Regions from separate parts of the Alkalibacter saccharofermentans DSM 14828 genome, predicted to be linked through region 2. Evidence: predicted binding sites of a transcription regulator. Region 2 holds the regulator's gene; the other holds the start of a gene.
The links. The regulator HrcA, encoded in region 2, represses chaperone genes, less so after heat shock. The targets are predictions, from matches to a motif close to TGTTAGCACTCNNNNNNNNNGAGTGCTAACA.
Positions count from the first base shown of each region.

Region 1 (8,913 bases), on a different contig from region 2:
AGCGAAGCAAACAACTTGGCAATTACAGGATACGCACAGCAAAATCCACATAAAGGAAAGCACGCAATCACTACTTTTTTGGAGCATTCCTCTGTAACCGGGCCCATAATGTCCTTAAAGAATAGAGGCTATGACCTTGATTTTGTGGATGTGGACGAATATGGCCGAGTGGATTTGAAATCCCTGAGCTCACTTATGAGAGAAGAGACTTCTTTGGTTTCAGTCTGCCTTGTAGATAGCGAGGCCGGGGTAATGCAAGATATTGATGCTATTGCCCGGGAAATAAAAAAATATCCAAACTGCATCCTTCACGTGGATGTAACACAGGGAATAGGAAAAGCCCACCTACGTTTGAAAGCAGCTGATTTGATAACATTTTCTGCACACAAGTTCTACGGCATAAACGGATGCGGCGCTCTCATAAAAAATAAAAGCATATCACTGGAGCCCCAAATAAAGGGTGGTCTTAGCCTTTCTCCATATAGAAGCGGGACGCCTTCAGCTCCCCTGATAATCTCGCTGGAGCAAGCCCTCGTCACTAGTATTGACAAACTGGAAGAGCGACAAAGGAAAATACTCTTTTTAAACCGAGACTTGAAAAAATATTTCAGTCAATTTAAAAACATAAAAATAAACTCCACATACTACTCCATACCCAATATTCTCAGCATAAGCGTCGAAGGAGTAAAGGGAGAGGCCATCGCCGATTATTTAAGCGAAAAAGAGATATATCTGTCCGCAAAGTCGGCATGCTCCGCACCTAACACCCCATCTCGCTCTGTCTACTCCATTACCAGGGATAAAAAAAGGGCTCTAAGCGCTCTAAGGATCAGCTTAAGCCATTTGACCACATCGGATGAGATGAAAATATTTAAAAAGGAATTTAAAAGCTGCATTGACAGTTTTAAATAGAGGTAATCATGGAAAAACATCAACTGATAGAAAGAAGCATAATCAAAAAATATAGAAAAGAAATATGGAACAGGTTTATTAAGTCTGTAATCAGATACGACTTGGTAAATGAAGGTGACAAAATAGCTGTCTGCATTTCCGGGGGCAAGGACTCTATGCTTATGGCAAAGGCCATGCAGCTGTTGCAAAAACACGGGAAATTCAGCTTCGACCTTGTTTTTTTGGTAATGGATCCCGGATACAATAACAGAAACCGTCAAGTTATCGAAAGCAACGCCAACCTTTTAAAGGTTCCTATCACTGTCTTTGAATCCAGCATTTACGACATCGTGGCAGGAACAGAGCAGTCCCCTTGCTATCTGTGCGCAAAGATGAGAAGAGGCGCCCTATACTCTAAGGCGAAAGAACTGGGCTGCAACAAAATCGCCTTGGGCCATCATTTTGACGACGTCATCGAAACAACCCTTATGAGCATGCTCTATAGCGCGGAGATAAAGACGATGATGCCCAAGCTAAAAAGCAGCAACTTTGAAGACATGGAGCTTATCAGGCCCATGTACATGGTTCGAGAAGATGACATATTGGCGTGGAAAAGATACAATGAGCTGGAATTTATACGATGCGCCTGCAGATTGACAGAAAAATGCGTCCTGGGGGATGACGGAATCGGTTCGAAGCGTCAGGAAATGAAAGCACTTATAAAAAAATTAAAAAGAGACACCCCGGGAGTGGACATGAATATATTTACAAGCATGCACAACGTAAACTTGGATACTGTCATAGAATACCGAAAAAAGGGTCAGCGCCATAGTTTTTTGGAAGACTACGATGCTGACAAGGTAGATCACAATGAGTAATATTCACCAGTACAAACGCTCTGTCCACTACTATGAAACCGACCAAATGGGAATAGTTCACCATTCAAATTACATAAGGTGGTTTGAAGAAGCCAGGGTATACATGTTGGATGAGCTGTCTTTGCCCTATGACCGATTAGAATCAACTGGTGTAATGATACCCGTTTTAGGCGTTGAGTGTGACTTTAAAACGCCTGTCAGGTTTGGTGATACTGTGCTGATTTCATGCAATATAGAGTCTTTCAGCGGCGTCAGGATTTCTATGGAATACAATGTGACTAGCCTGGAGGGTCATCTCCATGCCTTTGGAAAAAGCCGTCATGCATTTGTGGATAAAAACATGAAGCCACTCAGATTGAAGAGGACTAACCCGGAAATATACGATATATTTGAAGATGAAATTAAAAGGAGGAAAGATTAATGAGCTTCTTATGGACGACTATTAAGGTTGCAGATTTGGAAAAATCCATCGAATTTTACACCGACATCGTGGGACTTACGGTAAACCGAAGATTCCCCGCAGGACCGGGAAGAGAAATTGCTTTTTTAGGAGACGGTGGAACAGAGGTTGAGCTTATATTTGATGCTCAGAGGAATGATCCCCCTTCTTACACCAGGGATATCTCCATGGGATTTTCGGTTGCAGATATTGGGAAGAAAATTGATGAAATCAAGTCAAAGGGTATCGGTGTACACAGCGGACCTTTTAAGCCCAATCCAAATATCGAGTTCTTTTACATAACCGATCCTGATGGCGTGATGATACAGTTCGCACAAAACTTATAGTAACTTTAAAGTCCCGCCTTTTAAACTAGGCGGGACTTCTTCATTCGATTTCAATTTTTTTATCTTCTGATTTCTGAGCCTTTTTAGCTACGTTGATTTTAAGCACTCCCTCTTCAAGCTTTGCCTTGATCTCATCTCCGCTTGCATCTGCCAGGTAGAGATTTCTGCACATCGAAGTTATGCGTCTTTCCTTGTGGATGTAGTTTTTCTTCTCTTCATCGAATTTTTCTTCCTTTTTGACTGCTATCTCCAGTCTTCCATGATCGAAAGACAAGCTTATTTCTTCTTTTTTTATTCCCGGAAGGTCAGCCTCGATGACATATTCCGTGTCGTTTTCCTGTACATCTACTTTAAATGAGTCTCTGGCCAAGTTTCTTGACGGCAACCAATTGTCGGTAAAAAAGTCGTCAAGCATGTTGTAGACGTCCCCGAAGCCGGTATCGAATAAACCAGTGTCTTTCCTATTGAACGGTACTAATCCTGCCATGATCAACAACTCCTTTCTTATTTTTTAGCACTCGCGCTACCAGAGTGCTAAGGTCCTACTCTTTATATATCCACTTTGGATTATTTTAAACACATGTCATTTACCTTTTTAAGGCCTGATCTCCAACTTTAATCCAGCCGCTTTTAGTCACTTTTGCAAAAGCGGCTTTTTTCCAAAGCCCGCAATTGCCTTCCCTTTTATATACTGGACATTCCGGGTAGCATTTCTTACCCGCTATTGTTATTTCCAGCTGCGTGCCTCCTATTAGGAGCTTGTCGCCAACCTCTAGTTCTGAAACCTCCAAGTCCTGTAGAGATATATTTTCCGTAAAACGGGCCAGGCAGAATCCATCTGCCTTGTCTTGATTTTCAGCTCTTGCCTGATAATCCATCAATGTCAGCTGCCTATTTTCATCATCTCCCGAAAAAGCATCTCCTTTGATACCTTCCCCTGCAATTAAGTTCAACTCCTCTACTTGCGAAGGCTCTTCCCCTCTTGTAAGCTTTAATTGCAATTTATGAACCTTTCCCATTTTAATCTCCCTTCTGTCACACAGGTGACACATAGATGTACTATACTCATATCATAGAAACAATATAACACAGGAGGTAGCAAAAATGAAAATCAACAAAACAAAAAAAATTATCATGGCAGGCACTATACTGGCAATCATAGGCGGTTCAGGAGCTGCTTATGCAGCAAGCACAGGTTCTCCAGCTGAAATACTCGCCGAGCTTACCGGAAAATCTGCAGAAGCCATTTACGAACAAAGGCAGGAGGGTGAAACTTATGGAGCTTTGGCAATTGAAGAAGGCGTCCAGGAGCAATTTAAAGAAAGAATGCTTGAAAACAAAAAAGAAGTATTACAGGAAAGAGTACAAGAAGAACGGATGACCCAGGAACAGGCAGATGCAATCTATGAGCGAATGGCTCAAAACCAGGAAAACTGCGACGGAACGGCCCAAGGTGCATGTGTTGGAGAAGCTAAAGGAATGGGTTTTGGTCGAGGTAACGGAAACGGGGAACAAGTAAAAACAGGAAACGGAAACGGCTTTGGAGCAAATAGAAACAAATAATTAAACTCAGCAGGCACATCATGCCTGCTGAGCTATTTTTGATTCTTAGTGGCAACTGCTTTCATGGTGGTGATCCCTGCAAACAGAGCCGGTATATAGGAGATTGCCGCCTATAAAATCTTCTGCAACCTTTTGCGATTCTCCCTTAGCTCCGGTAACTACCTGGATTCCCTTTTCATTGAATATATCGATAGCTCCGCCGCCCATGCCGCCTGATATTATCACGTTTACTCCCATGTCATATAAAAAGTTCGGTAAAAAGCCCGGTCTGTGTCCCGGGTTGGCTATAGTTTCAGACTTTACTATTTTTGATCCTTCTACATCATATACCATAAAGCTTTCACAGTGACCAAAGTGCTGGGTTACTTGATTGTTTTCACTTGCAACTGCAATTTTCATTTTGCTTTCCTCTACTTCCTCTTCAAGATTTTCGTTCCCATCAAGTTTTTCGCCGAAGCTGTCAAACCAATCTCCTATGAAAAGTTCCACCATTCCTCTGTCGCAAACGCTGGCAAGCCTTGGATCTACCGGTATCTTTGCTATCACATCAAGTCCGTATTCCTTTGCAGTTTCATCGATTCGGCTCTCTCCAAATATAGGGTATTTTTCTTCACAGTTAGGGCATGCAAAATATGACATGTTTTCAACCAGCCCTAGCACAGGAATTTCCATCATTTTTGCCATATTTACGGCTTTTGCAACTATCATAGATACCAATTCCTGTGGAGAAGCTACTACTATAATTCCGTCAACAGGCAATGACTGAAACACTGTAAGGGGTACATCTCCTGTTCCAGGAGGCATGTCTACGAACATATAATCAATATCAGACCATATCACCTCGCTCCAAAACTGCTTAACCGTCCCTGCAATTATAGGTCCTCTCCAGACAACAGGGTCGGTATCATTTTCTAAGAGAAGATTTATAGACATTATATCTATACCTGTTTTGCTCTTTACAGGAAGGAGCCCAAGCTCTGTAGCAGATGCTTTTTCAGTAAGGCCAAAAGCCTTGGGTATAGAAGGACCCGTTATGTCCGCATCCAATATAGCTACCCTGTGCTGTCTCCTTTGCATGGTCACAGCAAGAAGTGATGTAACCAAAGATTTTCCTACGCCGCCCTTTCCGCTTACCACGCCTATAACTTTTTTAACATTGCTTTGTGGATGAAGCTTTTCTGAAAAGTCGACTTGTTTGTCAGTTTGATTCATATTTTTCTCTCCTTGTTTGTATTATTTATATGTTCCATTGTGTTCCAACAGCCATATATTTGATTTTTTCCTTCATAATTCTTCTTAATATTTTAAACCCTGATCTGCCGGTACAATGTCCGGTTAGGCACGTAGCCTGAGTGCTTAATAGATATCGTCCTATTTCCATAATCATATTATCATCAAGCTTGTTTTCGTTAGATTTGCTGTCAAAATGAAATCCTCCTATAATATAATCAGGATAGCTTTTATTTCTTGCATAAAATTCTTCTGTAATATTTACAATCCCTTTATGAGCACAACCGCAAAACAGATATGATTTCCCGTTATTATTAATTACCAAGTTTTGCTCGTGATCAAAGTCGTCATTTGTCATTTCACCACTCACCGATTTATAAAGATTGTTGTTCACTGCAGGCCAAAACTCATCTTTTACATCTACCTTAGATATTATTTCCAAATTATCATCAACTTTATAATCACCATTTATGCACATGATCCGATTGTTTGCCAGGAGCTTTTCATCTATTCCAATGTAAATTATATTCTTGTTGTTTCTCAAAGAGTAATGTTCATCAAAAGATTTTTTATTGATAAAGACTTTTGCCTTTTGATTTACAGATAAAAATGCTCTTAATCCTCCTCCATGATCATAGTGCCCATGAGATATGAATCCTATATCAACTTCTGTCAAATCTACCCCTATTGCTTTTGCATTTTTTATAAAGCAAGGTCCTTGCCCCATATCAAAAATGATTTTTTTTTCACCTGTTTGAATGTGCAGGCTAAGACCGTGTTCAGCTTTTAATAAATCTTGGCCACATGTATTTTCAGATAATACCCTTATAATCATTTGTGCACCTAGCTCTCATTAAAGTATTTCATCGTATTTTGGTAAACCTTTTTTATCTCGTTCGACGCTCTGCAATTTACCTTCCCAAGGCTCATTCCTTTGTTTATAGCTTCTGCCGCATTATCATCATAAGAAATCTTGCCCATGAAGGGTATATCGTTTCTTTTACAATACTCTTCTATTTCAATTGCTTTTTCTAAATTTGTATCGTATTTGTTTATGCAAACCATTATTTTGGTATTAAAACCTTTAGCAGTTTTTATGATCCTCTCCATGTCGCTAATTCCCGAAACTGAAGGCTCCGCTACTATCAAAACCATGTCTACTCCGCTGATTGACGCTATTACGGGGCATCCTATCCCTGGGGATCCATCTATTATGGCAAATGCATCCTTATTGCAGGACTTTTGCATATTTTTCTTCACTTCGGTTACAAGCTTGCCGGAAGTTCCACTGCCCATCTTTAATGTAGCAGTTGAAAATACCCTAGTGTTTTTATAAATGCGCAATTCTCCGGCCACATCGGCTTTAATATCAATAGCATCCTGAGGACATAAAAAAACACAAACTCCACACCCTTCACATCCGAATTCTCCAACATGATAAGCGCCCTTACTGAAGCTTATGGAATCAAACCTACATTTTTTCATGCATAGACCGCATGAGATGCATTTTGATTGATCAATTTCCGCTTTTCCCATACCGAAGTAATTGTTTATCTCTGGTTCTTCCCTGATATGCATCACCAAGTGCAGGTTGGGAGCATCAACATCACAATCTGCAAAAGCCTCTGCATCGGCAAAATCTATGAAGGCACTTGCAACCGTAGTCTTACCGGTACCCCCTTTCCCACTAAGTATCAATAGCTGTCTCATTTTACTTCCTCCAAAATTGCATACAGCAACTCTGTAAACTTCTTGTTGTATGTTTTGTCAACTCTAGATATTATTTCGCCTTGAGAATTTTGTCTTCCCATTTCCTTGTCATAATCGAACTTGCCAAGAATTTTTATATCGTTGTCGTCGCAGTATTTTTCTGCCGGGTTTTCTCCATCGGTGCATTTATTTAAAACTGCTCCAAATGGTATCTTAAATAGATTTACAAGTTCATGTACCATGGCAAGATTATGGACTCCAAACAAAGTAGGTTCAGCCACTAAAACGCAAAAATCAGCATCTTTGATGCTTTCCATGGTCACGCAGGCACTTCCCGGAGGACAATCTATTATTGTTAAATCTTCATGAGATCCTAACTCAAGAAGCCTCTTTATTATGGGAACCCCACTGGCTTTGCCAATACCCATCATCCCACTTAAGGTCTTCGTTTGCTGTGATTTTCCTATTTCTACCTTGCCGATAGCCATATCTTTTTCATAAATTGCCTCTTGGGGACATACCAGGGCGCAACCTCCACAGGAATGGCAGATATCTTCAAGAACTTTGACTTTGTCTTTTAGATAAGCTAGTGCATTGAATCTACAAAACTCTGTGCACTTTCTGCATCCTGTGCACAGATCATGATCTACTACCGGAATCTTGACAGCTACTTTTTCTTCTGCTGTTATCTCAGGCTTAAAGAATAAATGCCCGTTTGGCTCTTCCACGTCGCAGTCGATATATGCACTTGTACCTGCAGCATCTGCTAAATTTACAGACACAAACGTCTTTCCTGTACCGCCTTTGCCGCTCAGAACTGCAATTTTTTTACTTTCCATGATTGTGATATCCGGCATGAATTTCACTCAGAAGAACTAACTTTCCTTTTTCAAACAATTTAATATTTTCCTCTATATCCTCTCCTTGGCTTTCAATTATTTGGATATCTGCCCCTTGAACAACTTCTGCAGCATTTTGTCCACATCTAGGTGTTATTAACCCATCGATATTTTGATCCACTAATAGCTGTGCAGCTTTTATGCCTGCGCCTCCTGCACTCGAAGCAGCGCTATTGTCTATAAAAGACTCTTTTTTTATTTCAGTATCGTATATCATAAACCAAGGCGCTCTTCCAAATGAGCAACATATCCCAGATTTAATATTCTTTTCGTTTACCGGCATCGCTAATTTCATTGTCTACATCTCCTCTTGATCTTTAACAAATTGCCTGCGTCTTCTGCATCTTCCGCATTTTATCTGTTCTTCTCTTTCCTCTTCATCGCAAAGCTTGTAGTCTCCGCCTTCAATCTTGATAATTTTTCCTTCTACTAAAGACAGGGCAAGCTTTCTTTTGCCTTCATTGTAGATTCTCTGGACAGTGGTCCTTGCAACGTTCATTTGATTTGCACACTCTTCCTGCATCATTCCCTCTAGGTCGATTAATCGGATAGTTTCGTACTCCTCAACAGTCATATGTATGATGTCTTCTTCTACGAGTTTCGCATTTAACGGTCCAAATAGATTACTGTCTGGAAGGCAACAAACCTTCCTCCACTTTCTCGGCCTGGGCATCTCATTTCCTCCTTAATCTTCTAGCTTTTTATTTATTTCCCTTAATCTTGCTTCCAATAATTTTTTTTGGCTTCTCAGCTCTTCTTTTGAATCAAACCGGTCCATAAGAGCAAACCTTCTTCTGACATTTCTTTTGAGGCCTTTTCTGCATCCAAGTCCCATCCTTAATCCAAGACCTAAACCTGCAGCTCCGGCGGCTTTTTTAAAAGCTCCAGTTTCCCATGATCCCAACCCTATTCCCGTTAGCGATCCTTGACCTATTGGCCCCGTTCCATCTCTTCTC
Region 1 covers NZ_FQTU01000007.1:88,916-97,828, reverse strand. Annotated here, with positions in the region: gene BUB93_RS06340 (cysteine desulfurase family protein) at 1-912, shown strand, start outside; gene BUB93_RS06335 (tRNA 2-thiocytidine biosynthesis TtcA family protein) at 921-1,769, shown strand; gene BUB93_RS06330 (acyl-CoA thioesterase) at 1,762-2,190, shown strand; gene BUB93_RS06325 (VOC family protein) at 2,190-2,555, shown strand; gene BUB93_RS06320 (Hsp20 family protein) at 2,596-3,042, opposite strand; gene BUB93_RS06315 (MOSC domain-containing protein) at 3,143-3,574, opposite strand; gene BUB93_RS06310 (hypothetical protein) at 3,660-4,118, shown strand; gene BUB93_RS06305 (iron-sulfur cluster carrier protein MrpORP) at 4,164-5,330, opposite strand; gene BUB93_RS06300 (MBL fold metallo-hydrolase) at 5,356-6,183, opposite strand; gene BUB93_RS06295 (ATP-binding protein) at 6,192-7,058, opposite strand; gene BUB93_RS06290 (4Fe-4S binding protein) at 7,055-7,897, opposite strand; gene BUB93_RS06285 (NifB/NifX family molybdenum-iron cluster-binding protein) at 7,887-8,252, opposite strand; gene BUB93_RS06280 (DUF134 domain-containing protein) at 8,256-8,630, opposite strand; gene BUB93_RS06275 (DUF5320 domain-containing protein) at 8,643-8,913, opposite strand, start outside.
Region 1: BUB93_RS06320 (Hsp20 family protein) is a predicted target of HrcA. The motif match lies at 3,065-3,095, and genes of this name have one in related genera.

Region 2 (8,913 bases):
TTATAGCTTTCTCTATGGTGGACAGACCGGGAATCGCTCCCGGTATGATCGGCGCTTATCTTGCAAATCAAGTAGGCGGAGGATTCCTTGGCGGAATCGTTGGCGGTATCATTGCAGGATTGGTAGTATTTTATCTTAAAAAGATCAAAGTGCCTCCGGTAATGAGATCTGTAATGCCCATCTTCATCATTCCGTTGATAGGAACATTTGTAACTGGCATGCTTATAATATATGTTCTTGGACAACCGATAGCAGGTTTGATGGATTCGATGAGCGTATGGCTGGAAGGAATGCAGGGAGCATCAAAAGTTGTTCTGGGCTTGATTTTGGGAGCAATGATAGCATTTGACATGGGTGGACCGGTAAACAAGGTAGCATACTTCTTTGGCGTAGGCTTGGTTGCAACACATCCTGAAGTAATGGCTGCAGTAGCTGTACCGATTTGTACACCTCCTATAGGACTTGCAATTGCTACATTTATAAGACCTAAGAAGTTTACAGTAGAGGAAAGAGAAGCTGGAAAAGCGGCGATAATCATGGGATCCATAGGTATCACTGAAGGAGCTATTCCTTTTGCAGCGGCTGACCCGATCAAGGTAATACCTGCCAACATGCTAGGTGGAATGGTTGGATCTGTAATAGCACTTCTTGTTGGAGCTACAAACAGCGCACCTTGGGGAGGACTTATAGTACTGCCTGTAGTAAACAATATTCCAGGATATCTTATAGCTGTTCTGGCAGGTTCTTTAACTACTGCGGCAGTGGTCATAGCTCTTAAGAAGGATAAAAAAGAAGATGACCTTGTTACTACATCAGGTGATGATGTTGACCTTGATTTTGACTAAGAAAGTATAGTATTATAATAAGCAAGTATAATATTAGTTAATTTAAGAAGGGAGTGTGTTAGAATGAATGTCGTAGCGGCAACTGCATGCCCTTCAGGTGTAGCTCACACCTACATGTCAGCTGAAGCACTTGAAAGAGCTTTTAAAAAAGCAGGCCACACCATCAAAGTGGAAACACAGGGGTCAATAGGGATAGAAAACCAATTGACAGCTGAAGACATTGCTAATGCGGATTTTGTCATCTTGACAAAAGACATGGGCATTAAAAATGAAGAAAGATTTGCAGGCAAAAAAATTGTCAGAATCTTTATTGGAGATGCCATCAAAAAGGCAGATGCAATAGTCAAAAAGCTTGAAAGTCATTTAGAGAAATAAGATAGAGGCCTCCGGTACCGGAGGCCTCTATTTATATATTTACTGCCGTTGGTTTTCGCCTATCGTATGAAAATACTGCATTAAATCCGATTTGCTTAAGCATTAGATATACTGGAGCGATGTTGTTGCCTATCATATTTGCAGAGTGAGAATCGGATCCTACGGTTAGAAGTTCGCCGCCTAAGTCCATATACATTTTAAGGATTATTTGTGAAGGGAAAATCTCTAAAGAGCTTGACCTAAAGCCGGAAGTGTTTATTTCAAGCCCGATGTTTCTTGAAATCGCCTTCTTTAAAATTTCAGATATCAATTCCTCATAGTCGCCGTGGCGATATTTGCCGTTTAAGTCAAAAGCGTATCTTTTCAATAAGTCGAAGTGGCCGATGACATCCATATCCCCTTCGGTAACTGATAATAGGACTTCATTGAAATAATCCGTATAGCTTTCGATCTGCTCCCTGCCTTGCATATATACTGTGAGATCTTCTTCATCCAAATTGTGAACTGAACCGATAATAAAATCAATATTTTGCCCTGTTTTGTAAGGTTCGATTTTGTTCATGGATAAATGGGGCTCTCCTATTTCCAAGCCTTTTTTTATTGTTAGACTGCCCTGGAAGTGATCCCGACATTTTTCGATATTGATACCGTAAGCATCCATATCAAGCCACCCGAAGCATGGGTCGCCTTCTCGGACAGAAAGATGTTCTGTAAAGCATATTTCAGACACGCCTTTGTTTATGGCGCTTTTGCACATTTCTTCCATAGTGGACATTCCATCCCATGAATGAGTAGTGTGCATATGATAATCAAGCATTCTATTTATTTTTATCACCTCGTTTGTTTATAAATCAATGATACTACTAAGAAGCAAATAGAGCAACGTTATAACGTTTGCAGTTTTATCGCATGCAATAATTTTTCGTGTTGTTGAAATTATAATTGAATTTTAACATTTTTGATGTATAGTAAAAACAAAGACTAAGTGGAGGGATAGGAATGAATGAAGAAATCAGAGCACAAAGTGTAGGAGATTGGTTCATAACGTTATTGCTTATCAGCATTCCGCTGGTAAATGTAATAGTTTTGATCTTATGGGCATTTGGTGGAGACTATGATCTGAACAGAAGGAATTTTGCAAAGGCAGCTCTATTGTGGATGATAATTCCCATAGCATTGGCAGCGTCATTTGTTTCCTGTGGACTGGCAGGAATGCTATTTTACATTTAGTGCAGTTTCGGTAAATCCAGGGCATAAATATATTGATTGTTAGAGTGCTGTGTTTTTGATATAATGTAATAATGAGATTTTATATTTGGAGGAATTTTAATGGCGCCTAACAAACAAGAAATAACAAGAAATTTTAGCATAATAGCCCATATAGACCACGGAAAATCAACACTAGCCGATCGATTGATACAAAAGACTGGTCTATTGTCTGACAGGGAAATGTCTGATCAGCTTTTGGATAACATGGATCTGGAGAAGGAACGTGGAATAACTATAAAGCTCCAAGCAATAAGGCTGGTTTACAAGGATGAAAATAATGACGAATATTTTTTGAATCTGATTGATACCCCTGGGCATGTAGATTTCACTTACGAGGTTTCAAGAAGCTTGGCCGCTTGCGAAGGAGCCATTTTGGTTGTAGATGCAGTTCAGGGAATTGAGGCGCAGACGATGGCAAATGTCTATCTTGCGCTAGAGAATAACCTTGAGATAATACCTGTAATAAACAAGATAGATTTACCGGGAGCAGATCCTGAGATGGTAAAAAATGAAATTGAAGATTTGATAGGAATCGAAGCACATGATGCTCCTTTAATATCTGCAAAAGAAGGATTAAATATCGAAGACGTGCTAAAGGCAATAGTTGACAGAGTGCCGGCTCCCGAAAATAAGGACGACCAGCCTTTGAAGGCTCTTATTTTTGATTCCTACTACGATTCTTACAGGGGAGTAATAGCATCAATCAGGGTAAAAGAAGGAATAATGAAAAAAGGCATGAAAATAAAGATGATGAATACGGGGAAAACCTTTGAAGTCGACGAGGTTGGAGTATTCGCAAAAGGACTTCTTCCCATTGACGAGCTCGTAAGCGGAGACGTAGGATACGTTACTGCAAGCATCAAAAATGTTAAGGATACCAGGGTAGGGGACACCATAACAGACGCGTCAAATCCGGCAAAAGAAGCGTTGCCGGGGTATAAAAAGGTTACGCCCATGGTTTACAGTGGCATATATCCAGCTGATGGGGCAAAATACGAAGACCTTAAGGAATCCCTGGAAAAGCTTCAACTAAATGATGCTTCACTGATGTTTGAGCCGGATACTTCTGTAGCTCTTGGTTTTGGTTTCAGATGCGGATTTTTAGGGCTGCTTCATATGGAGATAATCCAGGAGAGGCTTGAACGGGAATACAACATAGATTTGGTAACTACAGCTCCAAGCGTAATCTACAAGGTTAAAAAAACCAGCGGCGAAGAGTTGTGGGTAGACAATCCCACCAATCTACCACCTGCGGTGGAAATCGACTTTATGGAAGAACCTATAGTGGATGCTTCCATTATGGTTCCTTCCGAGTATGTCGGCGCAATAATGGATTTGTGTCAGGAACGTAGAGGAGAATACAAGACGATGAGTTATATGGAAGAAACTCGCGTCGTGCTGGAATACGAACTTCCGCTAAATGAAATAATATACGATTTTTTTGATGTGCTTAAATCAAGGACAAAAGGATACGCGTCATTTGATTATGATATGAAAGATTACAGAAGATCGGATCTCGTAAAGCTTGATATACTGCTAAACGGAGACGTGGTTGATGCTCTTTCCTTCATAGTGCATAAAAGCAAAGCATACTCTAGAGGACGAATGATCTGCGAGAAGCTAAAAGAAGCGATACCACGCCAAATGTTTGAAATACCAATACAAGCGGCAATAGGAGGCAAGATCATAGCCAGAGAGACTATCAGGGCCATGAGAAAAGACGTGCTTGCAAAATGCTATGGCGGGGATATATCCAGAAAGAGAAAACTTTTAGAAAAGCAAAAGGAAGGGAAGAAACGTATGCGTCAGGTGGGAAGCATAGAGGTTCCCCAAGAGGCATTCATGTCCGTTCTGAAGCTGGACTCTTAAGCAAGGTGAATAAAATGAAAAACACAAGCATATACGTACATATTCCCTTTTGCAGGGAAAAGTGCTCGTATTGCGACTTTTTATCTTTTTCAGGGCAAGAAGAAAGGGCAGAAGCGTATACTTCTGCCCTTTTAAATGAAATTGATGCAAAAAGTCGATACATCGAGAACAGAAAGATAAAAACCATTTATATAGGAGGGGGAACTCCTACATCTATAGAGCCTGTTTATATAGAGAAAATTATGTCAAAACTATGGCATGACTTTAATATCGAAAAAGATACAGAAATAACTATAGAGGCAAATCCGGGGACTCTTGACAGAAAAAAGATAGCTTCTTATGTAAAAAGCGGCGTTAATAGGTTCAGCCTTGGTCTTCAAAGCACTGACGACGATGTATTAAAATCAATCGGAAGAATTCATACATACAATGATTTTGAAGGAAGCTATAATCTCCTAAGGAACTTAAACATAAAAAACATCAACATAGACTTGATGATGGGACTGCCGGGCCAAAAGCTGGAAGGGTTCAAAGAAGGACTTAAGAAGATACTTGATTTAAAGCCTGAACATCTGTCCTGTTACGGACTGGTTCTTGAAGAAGGCACGCCTTTATACAAGCAGGCTTTGTCAGGGAGTTTTAAATTGGATGAAGACTTAGAGCGAGAAATGTATCATATGTTAATAGAGAGCTTGGCTAAAGCGGGTTATATCCATTACGAAATATCAAACTTTGCTCTGCCCGGATTTAGCTCAAGACACAATATGGTCTACTGGAATCTAGATGATTATGTGGGATTGGGGCTTGGCGCCCACTCTTTTTCAGACAACTGCCGTTTTTATAATATCTCGGATATGAAAGAATACATCGAAAAAGCAAATGGTTTTCAGTCGGTAATTAAAGAAACAGAAAGAATAGAGCTTAAAAATCTCAAAGAAGAATTTATGTTTTTAGGTCTAAGAAAAATCCAGGGGGTAAACTGTCAGGATTACGGGGATAGGTTTGCTTCTTCAATATGGGATGACTACGGAACTGAGATAGAAAAGCTGATAAAAGAAGAATTGCTGGAAAAGACGGATGGAAAAATCAAGTTAAGCTTAAAAGGCTTGGATTTTGCGAATAGAGTATTTGGAGAATTTATCAAGTCTTAATTAGAACTTTAAGATACTCAGAACCTATTGACAAAAGGTCGATTAGATGTTATTTTAATATTAGCTTAGCACTCATAGTCAAAGAGTGCTAACAATGGAGATGATAACATGGATGATAAAAGAGAAAGGAAATTAAAAATCTTAAATTCCATAATTAGAGATTATATCGAGACAGCAGAGCCTATAGGTTCAAGGACGATCGCAAAAAAATATAATCTCGGAATAAGCGCGGCTACAATCCGAAATGAGATGTCAGATCTTGAAGAAATGGGCCTGTTAATCCAGCCCCATACATCAGCAGGAAGAATACCTTCCCAAAAGGCATACAGGCTATATGTAGATGAGCTGATGAAAATAAGCAATCTGAATCAAGGGCTTAAAAACGAAATTAGAGATGGATACAGCCAATACGTTGAGGAAATTGACAAAGCCATCAAGCACACGGCAAAGGTCATCGCACAGCTTACCAGTTATACATCTATAGTATCGTTGCCCGAAATGGATACCCTAAACTGTAAGCATGTACAATTAGTGCCCATTGAAGACGAAAGGGTATTGATGGTAGTGGTTACCAAAGAAAACATAATCAAAAATTACGAGCTTAAGCTTAGCAAAACGGTTGTTGACGGAGAGCTTAATAAGTTAAACAACATATTGAACCACATAGTAAAAGGGTCTTCATTCGAGAACATTGGAAAAGACCTTACCCAAAAGATAAATGACTTGACGCTAAAGGAAAACGAATTGCTACAGGAAGTAGTTCCTATGTTTAAAGAAGTTTTGCTAAATAGGAAGGAAAATTCCGTATATTCCAATGGTGTTACCAACATACTTAATTATCCGGAGTTTTTCGATATAGTAAAGGCTAAGGGATTCTTAGATCTTATCGAAAAGAAAAATAAGATAGCAGAGCTTTTAACTCAAGTCAGCAAAGGGTCACTAAACATCATCATCGGATCTGAAAATACAGTTAATGAATTCAAGGAATGCAGCCTGATAACAGCCACCTACAGCTTGAACGGCAAAAACATAGGAAGCATTGGCGTTGTAGGGCCGGTTAGGATGAATTACGATTATGTGGTATCTGTCATGAACTTTTTAAGCTCAGAACTTAACAAGCAACTGAACAAAGAAGAAATAGCAAAGGGTGATGATTTTGAATAATGAAAAAAATAATGATGAAGCACTTAATGACGAAAAGGTAGATTTGGAAGAAAATCAGGAGCAAGAGGCTCAAGATGATCAAAGGGAGTCGGTTGAAGAAAAACCAGCCGAAGAAAATAAAGAAGATGAAAGCCTTCAAAACCAATTGATTCGTCTCCAAGCTGATTTTGACAACTTTAGAAAGCGCACAATTCGCGAGAAAGATGAAATATACAAATATGCATTAGAGGATTTTTCATCGAATCTTTTGCCGGTTTTGGATAATCTTGAAAGAGCGGTATCATCCCTCGAGAAAAGCAAGATTGAAGACGAATATGCAAACGGTGTTAAGATGGTTTTGACTCAACTCAAAGACGTGCTTGCCAAGGAAGGCTTAAGTGAAATAGAGTGCGAAAATCAAGAGTTTGATCCAAACCTGCACCATGGGGTTACGGTGGAAGATTCTGATGAGCATAAAGAAGATCAAATTATTGAAGTTTTCCAAAAGGGATACACATTTAAAGAGAAAGTGATCAGACCAGCGATGGTCAAGATTTGCAAAAAAAGCTGATATTGATAGGAGGAAATAGAATATGGGAAAAGAAAAAATTATAGGAATTGACTTGGGTACAACTAACTCTTGCGTAGCTGTGCTTGAAGGAGGAGAGCCTGTTGTAATTCCAAACGCTGAAGGAAACAGGACCACGCCATCAGTTCTTGCAGTTACTAAAGATGGAGAAAGATTGGTAGGCCAGGTTGCAAAGAGGCAAGCGGTCACAAACCCTGACAAGACAGTGGCATCTATTAAAAGAGAGATGGGAACTGACCATAAGGTAACCATTGATGGAACAGAATATACCCCGCAACAGATTTCTGCAATGATTCTTCAAAAGCTTAAGGCTGATGCTGAAGCCTACTTGGGAGAAAAGGTGACTAAAGCAGTTATAACAGTACCGGCTTATTTCAGCGACAGTCAAAGACAGGCAACTAAGGATGCTGGAAAGATAGCAGGATTAGAAGTATTAAGAATCATAAATGAGCCGACTGCCGCATCGTTGGCATATGGCCTTGATAAGGAAGAGAACCAAAAGATAATGGTTTATGACCTAGGCGGCGGAACATTCGACGTATCAATACTTGAGCTAGGGGATGGAGTATTCGAAGTTCTCGCGACCAATGGTGACAACCATCTTGGAGGAGACGACTTTGACCAAAGAGTCATTGATTATCTTGCAGAAGAGTTCAAGAAGGAAAATGGGGTAGATTTAAGAAATGACAAGATTGCCTTGCAGAGACTTAAAGAAGCCGCAGAAAAGGCGAAAATCGAGCTTTCAGGAGTCATGAGCTCTAATATAAACCTTCCATTTATTACTGCAACACAGGAAGGGCCTAAGCACTTGGACGTGACCTTGTCCAGAGCGAAATTTGATGAGTTGACAGCAGACCTGGTGGAAAGAACAATAGGTCCGGTTAAAAGCGCTATGAAAGATGCCGGGCTTGAAGCAGATAAGATTAACAAGATAATCCTTGTTGGTGGATCAACAAGAACTCCTGCTGTACAGGAAGCTGTAAAGAAAATTACAGGAAAAGATGCTTACAAGGGAATCAATCCGGATGAATGCGTAGCTATCGGTGCTGCGATTCAAGCAGGAGTACTTGCAGGAGAAGTAAAAGACGTATTGCTTCTTGATGTAACTCCTTTGTCACTTGGGATTGAAACCATGGGTGGCGTATTCACTAAGCTTATCGAGCGAAACACGACCATACCAACAAAGAAGAGTCAAATATTCTCTACTGCCGCTGACAATCAAACCGCAGTAGACATACACGTGCTACAAGGGGAAAGAGAGATTGCATCTTATAACAAAACCTTGGGCAGATTCCAACTGGCAGGAATTGCTCCGGCACCAAGAGGAATCCCGCAGATTGAAGTAACATTTGATATCGATGCTAACGGAATAGTAAACGTAAGCGCAAAGGATTTAGGAACAGGAAAATCCCAAAATGTGGTAATTCAATCTTCTACAAACATGAGTGATGAAGAAATAGAAAAAGCAGTAAAAGAAGCAGAAAAATTTGCTGAAGAGGACAAGAAGAAAAAAGACGAGGTAGAAGTTAAGAATACTGCTGACTCTACGATATATCAGATTGAAAAGTCTCTTAAGGACTTGGGAGATAAAGTAGCTGCTGATGAAAAACAAAAAGTTGAAGATGCAGTTAAGGACCTGAAAGAAAAAATGGAAGGTTCTGATGTAGAGGCT
Region 2 covers NZ_FQTU01000001.1:320,953-329,865, reverse strand. Annotated here, with positions in the region: gene BUB93_RS01615 (PTS fructose transporter subunit EIIC) at 1-845, shown strand, start outside; gene BUB93_RS01610 (PTS fructose-like transporter subunit IIB) at 909-1,220, shown strand; gene BUB93_RS01605 (histidinol-phosphatase HisJ family protein) at 1,252-2,037, opposite strand; gene BUB93_RS01600 (hypothetical protein) at 2,220-2,450, shown strand; gene lepA (translation elongation factor 4) at 2,550-4,358, shown strand; gene hemW (radical SAM family heme chaperone HemW) at 4,373-5,509, shown strand; gene hrcA (heat-inducible transcriptional repressor HrcA) at 5,618-6,673, shown strand; gene grpE (nucleotide exchange factor GrpE) at 6,660-7,223, shown strand; gene dnaK (molecular chaperone DnaK) at 7,246-8,913, shown strand, end outside.